Regions from separate parts of the Clostridioides sp. LIBA-6822 genome, predicted to be linked through region 2. Evidence: riboswitches for the same ligand, from Rfam matches in the RefSeq annotation. Region 2 holds a riboswitch; each other region holds the start of a gene.
What was found. A riboswitch is a leader RNA that binds a small molecule or an ion and turns the genes downstream of it on or off. The one in region 2 is predicted to bind lysine.
Positions count from the first base shown of each region.

Region 1: another riboswitch for lysine. It lies ahead of ACTG48_RS08795 (Na+/H+ antiporter NhaC family protein); the one in region 2 lies ahead of ACTG48_RS17975 (aspartate-semialdehyde dehydrogenase).
Region 3: another riboswitch for lysine. It lies ahead of ACTG48_RS17205 (YfcC family protein); the one in region 2 lies ahead of ACTG48_RS17975 (aspartate-semialdehyde dehydrogenase).
Region 4: another riboswitch for lysine. It lies ahead of ACTG48_RS11125 (aspartate kinase); the one in region 2 lies ahead of ACTG48_RS17975 (aspartate-semialdehyde dehydrogenase).

Region 1 covers NZ_CP196995.1:1,836,447-1,840,670, reverse strand. Annotated here, with positions in the region: gene ACTG48_RS08795 (Na+/H+ antiporter NhaC family protein) at 94-1,824, opposite strand; lysine riboswitch at 1,961-2,137, opposite strand; gene lplA (lipoate--protein ligase) at 2,397-3,383, shown strand; SAM riboswitch class I at 3,474-3,579, shown strand; gene ACTG48_RS08785 (MetQ/NlpA family ABC transporter substrate-binding protein) at 3,691-4,224, shown strand, end outside.
Region 2 covers NZ_CP196995.1:3,803,029-3,807,252, reverse strand. Annotated here, with positions in the region: gene dapB (4-hydroxy-tetrahydrodipicolinate reductase) at 1-141, opposite strand, end outside; gene dapA (4-hydroxy-tetrahydrodipicolinate synthase) at 208-1,095, opposite strand; gene ACTG48_RS17975 (aspartate-semialdehyde dehydrogenase) at 1,212-2,213, opposite strand; lysine riboswitch at 2,391-2,564, opposite strand; gene dapA (4-hydroxy-tetrahydrodipicolinate synthase) at 2,642-3,523, opposite strand; gene ACTG48_RS17965 (L-serine ammonia-lyase) at 3,846-4,224, shown strand, end outside.
Region 3 covers NZ_CP196995.1:3,626,884-3,631,107, forward strand. Annotated here, with positions in the region: gene ACTG48_RS17200 (M20 family metallopeptidase) at 1-175, opposite strand, end outside; gene ACTG48_RS17205 (YfcC family protein) at 189-1,580, opposite strand; lysine riboswitch at 1,728-1,907, opposite strand; gene ACTG48_RS17210 (class I SAM-dependent methyltransferase) at 2,029-2,847, opposite strand; gene ACTG48_RS17215 (ABC transporter ATP-binding protein) at 2,974-3,738, opposite strand; gene ACTG48_RS17220 (ABC transporter ATP-binding protein) at 3,722-4,224, opposite strand, start outside.
Region 4 covers NZ_CP196995.1:2,291,790-2,296,013, reverse strand. Annotated here, with positions in the region: gene ACTG48_RS11135 (hypothetical protein) at 1-1,471, shown strand, start outside; gene ACTG48_RS11130 (hypothetical protein) at 1,642-2,259, shown strand; lysine riboswitch at 2,371-2,539, shown strand; gene ACTG48_RS11125 (aspartate kinase) at 2,621-3,814, shown strand; gene lysA (diaminopimelate decarboxylase) at 3,832-4,224, shown strand, end outside.

The DNA of each region.
Region 1 (4,224 bases), 2.0 Mb from region 2:
TTACTATATTTCGCTATTATTTTCAATAACTTTTTAAAATTATCTAAAAACTAACAAAACAATGATAATAAAAGGTGAAATTTATTTATATCCTTATTCTGCAAGTTCTATCTCTGCTTCATCAACTTTCTTACCAATTATTTGAATACCCACAAATATCGCAGCTATAGCCACTGGTAATACTATATATATTGGTAATCCAAATCCAGCTGGTATATATCCAAATACAATAGTGATTATTGCTGTAAATATAGCGTATGGCATTTGAGTATTAACGTGGTCTATGTGATTACAACCAGCTCCCATTGAAGAAAGTATTGTTGTATCTGAAATTGGAGAACAATGGTCTCCAAATATTGCACCTGTTAAAACTGCACTTGTACTTACTATTACATAGGACATATCAGGGTTTAATGAGTATGCTAGTGGTATTGCAAGTGGCATAAGTATACCCATAGTTCCATAAGCTGTTCCAGTAGCAAAAGATATTATTGCTCCTAAACCAAATATTAAGCTTGGCAATAAGAATGGAGGTAGTGAGCCTGATAATAAGTGTATTAAAAATTTAGCTGTACCTAATTCTTTTATTACTGAACTCAATGACCATGCAAGTATTAATATTACACCAGTAATTACTAAACTTTTCATTCCATCTATCCAGACATCAATTGCTTCTGATACTGTAAAAATCTTTTTTACTACAGCCATTATAATAGCAACTAAACTTGCAACAAGTGCAGATTGGAATAATGCTCTAGATGCATCAGATGCACTAAATGCTTCTTTTATTGCCCCAAAAGAATATGGTGAATTTGTAAATAGTTGTATTAGAGCTTTATCTTCACCTTCCATTATAGATGTATATCCACTATAATAGAATGATGCTAAAGCAACTATTATTAATGTTCCAATTGGAATTATAGCATTCCACACACTCAATTTCACTCCATTTTTTGGAGCTAAATCATCTAATTCTTCTACGCCTTCATCAAGGTCTGTACCAACTTTTCTACTTCTAGATTTTATCTCAGCCTTTCTCATTGGCCCAAATTCTTTTAATAATAATGCTGATATTACAATAAACGCTAATATTAATATATTATAAAATCTAAATGGTATTGTATTTAAAAATATACCAAATGCATCAACATCCACACTTATACTTTCAAAAGCATCATGTATTAAACCAACTTCAAGACCTATCCATGTAGATATTATGGCTAATCCAGCAACTGGTGCTGCTGTAGCATCTATTATAAAGGCTAATTTTTCTCTTGATATTTTCATTTTATCTGCAACAGGTCTCATCATAGGACCTACTATTAATGAATTAGCATAATCATCAAAGAATACTAAAAGACCCAAAAACCATGTTATAAGTTGTGTACCTTTTGCTGATTTCGCTCTTTTGGCAAGTGCTTCAGCTATAGCCTTAGCTCCTCCCATTTTAGCAACAAGATTTATTACTCCTCCAATTGCTAGAACTTGTAGTATTATTCCTGCATTCCATGGGTCTGATAGCGATACCAAAGCTCTGTCCACTAAATCTAAAAATGATTGTATAAGTGTGGCAAACACATTTATACCACTAGCTTTAATTATAAAACTACCAGAAAGAATTCCTATAAGTAAGGAAATTATTACGTTTTTAGTTATAAATGCAAGTATTATAGCAACTAATGGTGGTATTAAAGTTAAAATTCCAAATTTTTCTGCATTAGCTAGTGCAATAGTGTCTATATCTTCCTCCGCAAAAACCATTACTGTTGACATTATGAACATAATTGTCGTCAGAAAAATAATATTAATTTTTTTATTTCTCATATAAATCTCCCTCTCTTTTTAGTTTTGTGAATTGTACAGGGTATTTGATAAAACTAAAAAAGCCTTAAGTGCTAAACACTCAAGGCTTAAAAATTACAATACATCAACAATATTAAAATAAGTATAATATAATTCCTTAAATGATAGCTCACCACAAATAAACCTGTGACAGTTGTACATATTTTCTATGTACCCCCAGCAATATAATCTTAAAGCATCGATTATAAAACTTCGGCAATATCTCCTTTCCTAATAAATCTCTGTGCTTAACTCATTATTAGTACTGATAGATTATTGCGCCTCTACCCTTCTATTCACTTTTATTAAGTATATTTTGAGTATATATTATTTATTTAAACTTTGCAAGGTAGTTTTTAAAAATCCTTTTTATTTTTTACATTAAATTCCATTTTATTATGATTTTGTTTAATGGGCACTTCTATTAATACACGATTATCTTCTTGTTTAAAACTTCTAATTTAAAGGACTTTTCAAGTTATTGTCGAATTATAAAATTAATTGTACTAAGACCAACAAAAAAATTTTATCATTTATATGGAGGAATTACTTTAATGTTATTAATTTACAATGAAAAGACAAACCCTTACTTCAATTTAGCAATGGAAGAGTATCTTCTTAAAAATCTTGACGAAGACTTATTTATTTTATGGAGGAATGAACCTTCTATAATTGTTGGAAAAAATCAAAATACACTTTCTGAAATAAATTTAGAATATATAAAAGAAAATTCTATACCTGTCGTTAGGAGACAATCTGGTGGTGGAGCTGTATTTCACGATTTAGGAAATATAAATTTTACATTCATAGCTTGCAATAATAATAGCTTTAGTGATTTCAGAAGATTCACTCAACCAATAATAGACTTGCTTAAAACATTAGATGTCAACGCTGAATTTTCTGGAAGAAATGACCTTCTTATAGATGGTAAGAAATTTTCTGGAAATGCCCAGTACAACTACAAAAACAAGGTAATGCACCATGGTACGTTGTTATTTTCATCTGAGATAAACGACCTTTCAAAAGCTTTAAAAGTAAAGCCTATAAAATTTGAAGGAAAGGGAATAAAATCTGTAAAATCTCGTGTAACTAATATAAGTGAACATCTAAAATCTAAAATGGATATACTGGAATTTAAAGATGCAATTATGGATTATTTATCTAAAACTAATATTGATAATACTAATTATTGTTTAAGTAAGTATGACATAGAACAAATAGAAAAACTTACTAAATTAAAATATGAAACTTGGGATTGGAACTTTGGTAATTCACCAAAATATACTCTTTCAAATGAGTTAAAATATTCTGGTGGAAATGTTGAGTTTAATCTAAATGTTGATAAAGGCATAATAACAACTATAAAATTTTTTGGAGATTTTTTTGGAAAACGTGATGTTTCATTTGTGGAAGACAAACTTGTTGGCACAAAGCATGAAGAAAATGCTTTAAGAAATGTTTTAAATTCAATTGAAATAAATGATTATTTCTTAGGTGCTGATACTGATATTTTAGTTTCTGGAATCTTAGGTGTTAAATAGAAATACTAAAGATTTTAAAATATTTATAAAATTGTGTTTACATATATAAAAAATCATGATAATATTTATAACATAATTAAAAATTGATACTTCTTATCCAGAGTGGTGAAGGGACTGGCCCTATGAAACCCAGCAACCAGTATATTTTTATATACATTGGTGCTAAATCCTGCAGTATTATACTGAAAGATGAGTCTAAATTAGCTTTTAAAGCCTGAGTTTAAACTCAGGCTTATTTTATTTTGCAGTGTGATAAAAGAGGGTATTTTATTTTTAACTAATCAATCATATTCAGGAGGGAATTTATATGAAATTCAAAAAATTATTAAGTTTATTATTATGTCTAGTTTTCACTTTATCTATAGTTGGATGCTCTAAAGCTAACGATGACAAAAAAATTGTTGTTGGTGCTACTTTAGTACCAGGTGGAGAATTATTAGAAGAATTAAAGCCACTTATCGAAGAAAAAGGTTATACCTTAGAAATTAAGAATTTTGATGATTACATACTTCCAAACGAAGCTTTAAATAATGGAGAAATTGATGCAAATCTATTCCAACATGAACCTTATCTAAAAGAGGCTGTCAAAGCTAAAGGATATAAAATAATGGCTGGAAAAAAACTATATGTATGCCCAGCAATACTTTACTCTTACAAGATAAAATCTATTGATGAATTTAAGAAAGGAGATACAATTGCAATAAGCAACAATCCATCTTCTTGTTCTAAAGACCTTAGATATCTTGAAAGTATTGGGCTTTTAACTTTACCTAAAGATGATGGACTAGTTAGTCCTAAAGATATAATCGAAAATCCAAAAGGCATACAATTTAAAGAATTG
Region 2 (4,224 bases):
ATAGATTTTAAGGTCACCTTCACAGCTATCCATACCTCTAGCTGCAACACAAACTAATTCTAATTCACTATCTTCTCTTATAGTATCGGCTAAAATCTTACCCATTTTTCCATCATAACCAGTTGCTATAACTTTTAACATAATTTCCTCCTATGATTAAGGGCTAACTTTTGACCAAACTTATTTTTTACCATGCATCAATTTTTACTATGCATTAACTTTTAGTCCAAAGTTAACTAATTCTTTCTTTAATACTTCTAAATTTGCTGGGTCCATTTCTGCTAGAGGTAATCTTAAATCTCCAACATTGAATCCTAATAAATTCATTGCAGTCTTAACTGGTATAGGATTTACTTCTATAAATAAAGCTGCGATTAGAGCATCCATACCAAGTTGTAATTTTCTAGAACCTTCTATATCGCCTTCAAAGAATTTGGCTACTAAATCGTGAGTTTCTTGAGGGCAAACATTAGCAAGTACTGATATAACTCCTTGACCTCCTAAAGACAATAAAGGAAGTATAGTATCATCGTTACCAGAGTAGATAGCAAAGTCATCTGGTACTAAGCTAGCTATTTCTGCAACCTGTCCTAGGTCTCCACTAGCTTCTTTTACAGCAACTATATTATCTATTTTAGCAAGTTCAACTATAAGGCTAGGGCTTATATTTACACAAGTTCTTCCAGGGACATTGTAAAGTATAATTGGAAGTTTGACACTGTTAGCTATTGTTTCAAAATGACGTTTAAGTCCAGACTTATTAGCTTTATTGTAATAAGGAGTTATGATTAATAGAGCATCTACTCCTAATTTTTCAGCTTCTTGGCTTAGATTAACTGAGTGCATAGTATCATTAGAACCACTTCCAGCTATAACAGGAACTCTTTTATTAACTTTTTCTACAACATACTTAATAGTAGCAAGTTGTTCTTCATCAGTCATAGTATTAGCTTCACCAGTAGTACCACAAGATACTATAGCATCAGTACCATTAGCTATTTGGTATTCAACCAATTCGCCTAATTTGTCAAAATCAACTTTGTTATCCTTTGTAAATGGTGTAACTAGAGCAACAGCAGAACCTTTAAATATCATATAAAATCAATCCCCTCTTTTTTATTTTTGTGTTTTATATTACAGTTACTTCTAATGCTTGTTTTTGTGTTATTATTAATATTTTACAAAATTATATATTTATACAATTTTGCATATTATACTAAATCGTATGATAAAGCCATTTCAGCTATTTGAATTGCATTAGTTGCAGCACCTTTTCTTATATTATCAGCAACAACCCAAAGATTTACACCATTATCAACACTAAAGTCTCTTCTTATTCTTCCAACAAATACTTCATCTCTATTGTCAAATTCTACAGCAGTTGGATATTCATTATTAGCAGGATTATCAACTACTACAACCCCTGGAGCTTCTTCAAGTGTTTTTACCAAACCTTCTAATTCAAATGGATTATTAAATTCAACGTTTATAGATTCACTGTGACCATTTCTTACTGGAACCCTTACAGTAGTTGCAGTTATTTTTAAGTCGTAATTATTAAGTATTTTCATAGTTTCATTTACCATTTTCATTTCTTCCTTAGTATATCCATTTTCAGTAAATGAATCTATATGAGGAAGACAATTGTAAGAGATTTGATGAGGGTAGAATCCAGTAGGATTACCATTCATTCCTTGCTCTAAATCCTCAACTCCTTTAACACCAGAACCAGATACAGCTTGGTAAGTAGAGTATACTACTCTCTTAATTTTGTACTTATCATCAAGTGCTTTAAGAGGAACCATAGCTTGTATAGTAGAGCAGTTAGGATTAGCTATTATGCCTTTGTGTTCTTTTATTGCCTCTGGATTTACCTCAGGAACTACTAAAGGCACATCTGGGTCCATTCTCCAGTGACTAGAGTTATCTACTACTAAGATTCCATTTGATGCTGCTATTGGAGCATACTTTTCACTAATACTTCCTCCAGCAGAGAATAATGCTATTTGTATACCTCTATCAGTAAATGAAGTTTCCTTCAATTCTTCTACTATATATTCTTTACCACCAAATACTACTTTAGAACCAGCTGATTTAGAAGATGAGAATAAAAATAGATTTTCTATTGGAAAATTTCTTTCTTCTAATACTTTTAAAAATGTTCTACCTACCATTCCAGTAGCACCAACTATCGCTACATTTACTTTTTTCATATAAATTCACCCCAATTTTAAATTATTAAAACATTATTTTATTTGATTTTAGTTATACAAGTAAGATATGTTAATATTTTTATATATCCAAAAACTTTAATATTATATTAACAACTTTAATTATATACAAAAAACGTACAAAGGTATACTTTGTACGTCTAATTTATCACTCAAAGTAAACCCTGTAGCTCATCACTCATAATATAAGTGACAGTATTACACATGTTATGTGTAATCCCAGAAAATATAATTGCAAGAAATATTTTCTTCGGCTGTAAATCCTTTTTCCAATCATTAACGCCTGCCAGCTACTATTGGATACTCTTAGTTACAGCTACCTCTACCCTAGGTTAATAGGATATTAAAATTTGATTATTCTAATAATAATACATATTTAAGAAAAAATCAACTTATTTATATAAATATTGCTAAAATTTAAATCCAAAATTTGTAATTTCTTGTTTTAATACATTTAGATTAGTTTCTTCCATTTCAGCTAGAGGAAGTCTTAAATCTCCAACATTAAAACCTAAAATATTCATGGCAGTTTTAACTGGCACTGGATTTACTTCTATAAATAAGGCAGCAATTAAAGCATCCATATCAAGTTGTAATTTTTTTGAGCCTTCAATATCACCTTCAAAGAATTTAGTTACTAAATCATGTGTTTCTTTAGGACATATGTTAGCAAGTACAGAGATAACACCACTTCCACCTAATGATAATAGTGGTAAGATAGTATCATCGTTACCGGAGTATATAGCAAAGTCTTTAGGTACTAATTTAGCTATTTCTGCAACTTGAGCTAAATCTCCACTAGCTTCTTTTACAGCAACTATATTATCTATCTTAGCAAGTTCAGCCACAACAGATGGCTTTATATTTACTTTAGTTCTTCCAGGTACATTATATAAAATAATTGGTAACTTAACGCTATTTGCTATTGTTTCAAAGTGAAGTTTAAGACCTTTTTCATTAGTCTTATTATAGTAAGGAGTTATTATTAAAAGACCATCGACTCCTAATTTTTCAGCTTCTTGACTCATATGAACAGACAACATAGTATTGTTTGAACCAGTACCTGCAATGACAGGTATTCTTTTGTTAACTTTTTCAACTGTATATTTTATTACAGCAAAAATTTCAGATTCACTCATAGTAGTTGCCTCACCTGTTGTTCCACAAACAACTAGTGCATCTGTGTCATTCTCAATGTGGTATTCGATTAATTCACCTAATTTTTCAAAGTTGACATTATTATCCTCTGTAAATGGGGTAACTAAAGCAACAGCAGAACCTTTAAATAACATATAATCAAATCTCCTTTTTTATCTAAATTTAATTTTTTAAGTACAATAATAATTATAGTACAAATTAATTAATTTTAATAGGTATAGTTAATATCTTAACTGTTTAAATAAGATATTTATATTATATTAATATTACAAAAATTTGAAATAAATGTTTTATTCTCAAAATATGCATATTAATTTAATAAAATATACCAAAATGGAAATAAAAAATAAATTTTATGCGAATTTAATAACTAATAATTAATATATTTAGGTTATAATAAATATGTGCGTAAAATCTAATAATAAGTAATAATACGGAAAATTTAGGAGGAATAATATGGATACTTTAAAGGAACTTTTTAAAATAGGAAGTGGGCCTTCAAGTTCTCATACTATGGGGCCACAAAGAGCAGCAGAAAGATTTAAAAATGAAAACCCAGATGCAGAAAGTTTTAGAGCAATATTATATGGTAGTTTGGCAGCTACAGGAAAAGGTCACTTAACTGACTATATAATTGAAAAAACTATAGCACCTAAAAAAGTTGAAATTGTTTGGGAAGAAGATATTATAAAAGATTTTCACCCAAATGGAATGAAGTTTGAAGCTTTAGATAAAGAAGGAAATGTAACAGCTGAATGGACTGTATACTCTGTAGGTGGAGGAACTATAGCAGAAGAAGGTCAGAGAAATAGCAAAAGTAACAGTATATATCACC
Region 3 (4,224 bases), 180 kb from region 2:
ACGGATAAGTTGTATCAAATCCATATTCCTTCATTTTCTCTACTAAGTACTTTGATGATATATATTCTTCTTCGCCTAGTTCTGGGTTATTGAATATAAAATCACATACTTCTTCAATTTCTTTTCCAAGTTCATTCTCTATCTCATAGGCTCTTTTCTTTACACTATCTATCATAACTTACCTCCTATTAGAATCCTAGATATAATCCTATTGTCAAGAATACCATTACAAGAATTGTTAATACTACCATTAGAGGAACTACGAATCTAACCCACTTTGACCAAGGAATATTAGCTACTGCTAGTGCTCCCATTAAAACACCTGATGTAGGTGTTATTAGGTTAGTTACACCTATACCAAATTGATAAGCTGTAACTATCATTTGTCTAGATACATCAACTAAGTCTCCAAGTGGTGCAAGTACAGGTATTGTAAGTGATGCAAGTCCTGATGCTGATGGTATTAAAAATGCTATTAAACCTTCTATCAAGAAAGTTAAATTTATAAATATAGTTTTTGGTAGTCCATTTAATAAATTTGCTGCAGAATTTAAAATTGTATCTATTATAAATCCATTTTCTGCTATTATTACGATTCCACGTGCAAATGCTATACATAACCCAGCTGTCATTAAATCTCCTGCTCCACTTATAAATGAATTAACTATTTCATCTTGTTTAAGCCCTGACGCTATTCCTGATATTATACCTATTGCTGTAAATATCATTGCAATCTCAGTTATATACCATCCTAACCTTAAAACTCCAAATATCATAATTGCCATACCTATTACGAAAATTGCTATTACCATGGCTTCTCTTTTTGTAAATTCTTTTATGTTTGTATCAGTATTAGTCATTGATTCTTGATTTAGTGATATATCGTGTACTAAAGACTTTTTAGGGTCTTTTTTAACTCTATTGGCATACATCATAACAAATCCTATAGATATAGCCATATATATTATAAACATAACAACTCTAAACTCTATTCCAGAACCTGGTGTTATTTGTGACAATGCCTGTGCTATTCCTACAGAGAAAGGATTAGTAGTTGCCGCTCCAAATCCAGCTGTTGCTCCTATAAACACTGTTGCCACCGCAGTTAATGAATCATATCCCATGCTGGTCATAAGTGGAATAAATATCATATAAAAAGGTAATGTTTCTTCACTCATTCCAAAAGTTGTACCACCAAGACCAAACAAAATCATTGATATAGGTATTATTAAAAATTGAAACTTCTTCATTTTATTTACAGTGTGTGCTATAATGGCTTCTATTGCACCTGTTTTGTTAACTATTCCAAAAGCTCCTCCAACTATCAAAACAAATCCAACTACTTCAGCTGCATCTATAAATCCCTTTATAGGAGCTGAAAATACATCAGTAACACCTTGTGGATTTGATGGTGCTTTTTCATAAGTTCCAGCTACAACAACTGACCTTCCATCTATATCTACCCTTTCAAAATTTCCACTTGGTACTATCCAAGTAAGAACTGCCATTACCACTATTAATAAGAATATTATAGTAAGTGTCTGTGGCATACTAAACCTCTTCTTTTTTAAACTGCTCATTTGTAATCTCCCCACTTTTTAAATTAAAATATTTTATTATTGCATCCCTTTTCTATCCTATTTTGCATAGATGTAAAAAAGCTCAACATGGATACATGTTGAGCTAAATGTGCTAAATACAACATACCTACATCTTCCCTTTATCTTATCTAAGATAGCTCTCCATCAAAATTCGGGCTGATTTTGATGACAGTACTGTACTTATTAAATACAGTCCCAGCACTAGCTTTGGACACTAGCACTTCGGCACTTACTCCTTTTATATTGCTTCATTGGTTTCCGACCTCTTCAATATTAATCTTAGTAAATGCAACCTCTACCTCAATCTTTTTATTAGATGAGGTAATGCTTATTAAATTTTATTTATTGTAAATAATTGTAGCATAATATGTCGAGATTGTAAATATTTTCAATATAATAATACTTACATTTAATGACATTGACAAGTTTAATTTATACTATTCCAGTATATAATTATAACTTTAGTTTTATGTTTAAAAATATATTTATCTTCTCTTTTTTCTATATTATCTATATATTTATCTACCACTTCACCAAAATTAATCTTTTTATTTAATTCAGTTTCCATTTTAAGATGTATATCTTCTATGCTATCAAATTCAATTTCATTTTCTACATCAATAAACTTTGTGTCTGCACATATATTCAAAGAATGTAGTATATTTGGAATATATATATAATCTGGGCAGGTTCTATCTTTCTCCCCTAAATCAATATACAAGTCATTGAATAATGGCTTTTGAATAGCCCTTACTATAATTACTTTTTCTTTAGCCAACTTATTCATTTTATTCAAGGCATCTTTAATATTCCAAATTCTATAAAGTGAATTCACAGATAAAATGTAGTCACTGCACTCAATATTGACATCTTCCCACTTACCTTGTACTGTGTTTATATTAGTTATATTATGTTCCCTAATCTTTTGTTCAAGTACATCAAGCATATCCCTTGAAAAATCATTAGCAGTTACGACCTTGCATTTTTTAGAAAGTGGTATAGTAAATTTACCTGTACCTGCACCAATTTCTATAAGATTTTTTCCTTCATCTATTAATTTATCAATAAAATCAAATACTTCTTTTGAATAATCATAAAGTGTTGGATTATCATCATACTTATGAGATAATTTTTTAAAAAATAGTCTTTCCACCTCATCATCAAATGCTCTTTCCTTTGCATATCCTTCTTTATTTTCAATATACTCATGCCATTTTTTTTCGAAATCTATATCTTTATAATACATGATTAATCTTCCTTTCTAAAAATGTTAAGGTTGAGACTTATCATTTTCCATAATCAAAGTAAACCACTTTTACTAAATTAATGCTATATTAATTAAGTGCTTAACTAAATAATTGATTACTCTGCTCTAAAAATTAATAAAATTCTCAATAAGCTCTTTAGTGTAAGTATGCTTTGCACTTTTATATAATTCTTTGGAACCTATAATTTCAACTATCTTACCATTTAACATAACTGCAATTTCATCACTAAATTCCTTTACTAAGTCTATATCATGAGATATAAATAAATAGGTTATATTAAATTGTTTTTGAGCTTTTTTCAGAACTTGTACAACTTGAGCTTGTACAGATACATCTAACATTGATGTAGGCTCATCCAATATTATAAATTTAGGCTTTAATAAAAGGACTCTGGCTAAAGCAACTCTTTGTATTTGTCCTCCACTGACTTGATATGGGTATCTAGTTAAGATTTCCTCGCTGATTCCAACAAAACTTAAATATTCCTTTATATATTCTGTTGATTTATTCTTCTCATAGATTTTATGAATCTTTAATGGTTCTACAAGGCTATCATATATAGTTTTCTTAGGGCTTAGAGCTGAATCTGGATGTTGAAATATTACTTGCATCTCTTTTCTTAAATTCCTCATCTGAGAAAAATTATAATTACTTATATTTCTACCATTAAAATAAATTTTACCTCCATCAGATTTAACAAGTCTTAAAATAAGCCTTGATAAAGTTGATTTTCCACATCCGCTTTCTCCTACAAGACCCAAGGTTTTTCCTTCTTCTATTTCAAATGATACATCATCTACTGCCTTAACTATTTTCTTATTAATTATTCCGCTCCTAAACTCCTTATAAAGATTACAAACTTTTATCATAAATAAAACACCTCACCTTTGAGCTATTTACATCAAATAGCACTGGCTCATAATCAGAACATGATTTTTTTGCAACTTTACATCTTGGAAAAAATCTACATCCTTTTGGTAAGTTTGTTAGACTTGGTGCTATCCCATCAATAGGCATTAATTTTTTATTTGGCTGTGAATCAATTAGACCTTTTGTATAAGGATGTAAAGGGTTATTAAATACACTATCTTTAGAACCCCTTTCTATGATTTTCCCTGCATACATAACCATAACTTCATCACAAAGTTTTTTGGCTAACATTAAATCATGAGTTATAAGTATCATGCTAACACCCATATTACTTCTTAAATCACAAAATACCTCATATACTTGTTTTCTTATTATTGCATCTAGCCCTTTAGTTGGTTCATCTGCAATTATCCAGTTTGGGTTTAGTGCTGTCCCTATAGCTGCCAATACTCTTTGGCTCATTCCTCCACTTAGTTGGAAACCAT
Region 4 (4,224 bases), 1.5 Mb from region 2:
TGTACCTTTTATAGCCTCTACACCTGTGTTTCATGCAAAGGCATATAAAGAACTATTAGGAAAAGTGACTGAAAGTAAATTTACTGATGATATTAGTCCTGTTAGTGTAAATGACATTCGTCTTGTAGATGAAGATATGGCCATGAAATTGGGTGATAAAAAGCTTGGAGAAGTTCCAGCTATAGGTAGTGTGTCAAAATTAGGAAAATTCCATATACAAAATGTGGATGGAGAGTTGTACTGGGTAGCACCTCTTGTTCATAGAGACATAATTAAATGGGTGACATCTTTAAGTGGTACAAGTGGTTATGTAAAAGTATCCGCAAGTAATCCTCAAGATGTTCAATTAGTTCAAGAAATAGATGGAAAGCCAATAAAGATAGTATACCAACCAGAAGCTTACTTACATCAAGATTTACAAAGACATTTATATATACATGGTATTGTAAATGTCGGTATGACAGATTTTACCCTTGAAATAAATGATGAAGGGAAGCCTTATTGGGTTGTAAGTTTATATGAGCATAAAATTGGTTATGGAGGAGCAAATGCTACAGGAATAGCCACTGTTGACGCAGAAACTGGAAAAATAAATGTTTATAATGTTAAGAATACACCTAAATGGGTAGATAGAATCCAGCCACAAGAATTTATAACAGACCAGATTAAAGACTGGGGTGTTTATGTTAATGGATTTTTAAATTCTGTTATATCAGAAAAAGGAGTATTAGTACCAACAGAAGGAACATCACTAGTTTATGGAAATGATAATAGGTCTTATTGGTATACAGGTATAACATCTTCTGGTGGAGATGAATCTACAATTGGATTTATGTTAGTTGACTCTAGAACAAAAGAAGCTAGATTATATAAACAACCAGGAGCTACTGAGACAGCTGCGATGAAATCAGCTGAGGGTAATGTTCAAGAAAAAAATTATGAAGCAACATTCCCTGTAATGTATAATATATTAGGTCAGCCAACATATGTATCATCATTAAAAGATAAGGCTGGTCTTGTAAAAAGAGTTGCATTTGTATCTGTTGAAGATTATAATGTGCTTGGTATAGGTGAAGATAAAAACGAAGCATTAAGAAACTATAAAGATTCATTAGAGTCTAAGGGAAATGATTTAAAACTTGATAATGACTTAAAAGACGAAGTCATAGAAGGTACAGTAACGAGAATAAGCCCAGATGTACGAGGCGGAAATACTAATTATTATGTAACTTTAGATTCAAATAAAGAAATAATATTCAAGGCCACTTCAAAAGTGTCTAGTGAATTGCCATTGACTCAAGTTGGAGATAAAGTTAAAATATCGTATTCAAAAGAAGCATCTGGTGTAATTGAAATGTCAGAATTTGATAACCTAAATATTGCAAACTTTGAAGACAAAAAAGCAAAAGAGGGAACAGGAACTGACGAAAATACAAACTCTCAAGATTCTGGAAATCAAGAGAATGTATAGTTTAACTTAAAAAGTCTGAAAATAGTATTTAATATGTTAATAGCTAGTTTTTATAAAATTTATTTTTATAAAAACTAGCTATTTTATTTCAATTCTTTGTAAATTTAATGTCATAAAATTAATATAATATTAGTACAACTTTGCAAATAATACTTCAAGGAGAATGTACTATGACAAATATGGAAAAAGAGATATTGCTTTTAATTAGCAGGGTTAGATGTGTTACAGAAGCTCAATTTAGAAAGATTTATGGAGACCAAAAGAGATATAATAAAAAAAACTTTAAAAAAACTTTGAGAAAAATGTGTAGTGAGTATACATTAAAAAAATATCCTTGTGATGTGGATTATTATAATTATAAAGACCTCTCATATGTATACTATTTAAATGGTAGTAAACTTTTTAAGGGAGATGATTTAATAAAGGCTCTAGTAGGGTCAGAATTAGTTGTTAGAATCAATACTGCAGGTTGTGATGTAAAAAGATTCTACCGAAATGTTAGTGTGGATGATATGAAATATGATTTATTTATTGAATATACAGACCAATTTGGTAATATAAAACAAGTTTTAGTAGATGTTGATTTAGATAATGAAATAGATATTTCTAAATATGAAAATCTTTCTAGAAAGATAGATAAATCTACAATTCCATTTTTTAAAGTGCCAAACGTTTTGGTAGTTACGCCAGATAATCTATCTGAATTAAATGACTTAGAGAGATACGATAATGAGTATAGCATAAATTTTATAGATTTAGGGTTAAATAAACTATTTAATTGTATATAAGCTAATTTTAAAAAAGAAGACTATGGATTTGCCACATTTTGTAAAATAATTGTTGCAATATTATATAGAATGTGATAAAACTATATTAATAAATTAATTAAAAAATAATGAGCCTAGGGTAGAGGTAGCTATATTCAATAGTATTCAATAAGAGCTGGTAAGTGTTGATGATTGATGAAAGGGTCTATAGCCGAAGAAAATTTGTTGACGGACGGATTTTCTGGACTTATGCATAATATGTATAAGGCTGTCACTTTTAAAGTGGTGAGCTACAAGGTTACTTGGTCTATGAGATTTACACGTCCAAAGTATACCTTTGGGCGTTTTTATTTATCAAAATTTAACTTGAGGGGGAAAAAGCATGAGTATAATTGTTCAAAAATATGGTGGAAGTTCAGTAGCAGATACTGATAAAATAAAATCAATTGCAGAAAATATAATAGAACGAAGAAAAGAAAATCCACAAATGGTGATAGTTGTATCTGCCATGGGTAAATCTACTGATGAATATATAAAATTGGCTAAAGAATTGAGTAATGAACCTAGTAAAAGAGAATTGGATGCATTGATGTCTACTGGAGAAATGATTTCAGCTTCTTTATTATCAATAGCATTAAATGCACTTGGATGTAAGGCTGTAAGTTATAATGCTTATCAATTAAATATAAAAACAAGTGGTCTTCATGGAAAGTCTCAAATTGATGATATAAATGTAAATAGAATTAAAAATAGTTTAGATGAAGGAAATGTCGTAATAGTAACTGGATTTCAAGGAATCAATGAAGATGGTGATGTAACTACTCTTGGAAGAGGTGGTTCAGATACATCTGCTGTAGCTCTTGCAGTCAAATTAAATGGAAAATGTGAGATATATACAGATGTTGATGGAATCTATTTTACAGACCCAAGAAAATATTCAAAAGCTAGTAAACTTGATGAGATTGAATATGAAGAAATGCTTGAATTAGCAAGTTTAGGGGCACAAGTAATGCACTCAAGAAGTATAGAACTTGCACAAAAATATGGTGTTGAAATTTATGTTGGACGTACATGTGGTACAGTAAAAGGAACATATATAAGAGGGGGAAAAGACATGAAATTAGAGGATAAAGTAATAACAGGATTAGCTACTAGTGATGATGATAGTTCTATAACAATAAAAGATTTTAAAGCAGAAAATATATCTAGTTTATTTGAAGATATAGCAACTATTGGAATAAGTGTAGATATGATAAGTCAAACTGCACCTATTTTAGATAAGATAAGTGTATCATTTACAGTTCCAAAAGAAGAACTAGGTGAATGTAAAAAGATAGTATCTAAATATACAGATGAAGAACATGTAGTAATTGATAATAATATCACTAAATTTTCTTTAGTAGGTCTTGGTATGAAAAATACTTCTGGAGTTGCTGCTAAAGTATTTAAGATATTTAATGAAAATGGTATAATGATAAAACTTATAACTACATCAGAAATTCGTATAACTTGTGCTATAAATTCTGATGATAAGCAAGTAGCTATAGAGAAAATAGCAGAAGTATTTAATATATAAAATTTGGGGAGGATATTATGAAACTTCATGGAACTATGACCGTAAATGATAATGAATTATATATTGGAGGAGTGAGTTGTTTAGAACTTAGTAAAAAATATCAAACTCCACTTTATGTATTTGATGAAGCTTTAGTAAGACAAAACTGTAGAGAATATGTAGAATATTTTAAAGCAAAAGATGGAAAAAATAAGGTTGCTTATGCAGGTAAGGCTTTTTTACCTCTTTACATGTGTAACCTTATAAATGAAGAACAAATGTGCCTAGATGTAGTTTCAGGAGGTGAATTATATACAGCTTATAAGTCAAACTTTCCTATGGAAAAAGTTTTCTTCCATGGAAATAATAAGACTAAAGAAGAAATAAATATGGGATTAGATTTAGGTGTAGGTAAATTTGTAGTAGATAAT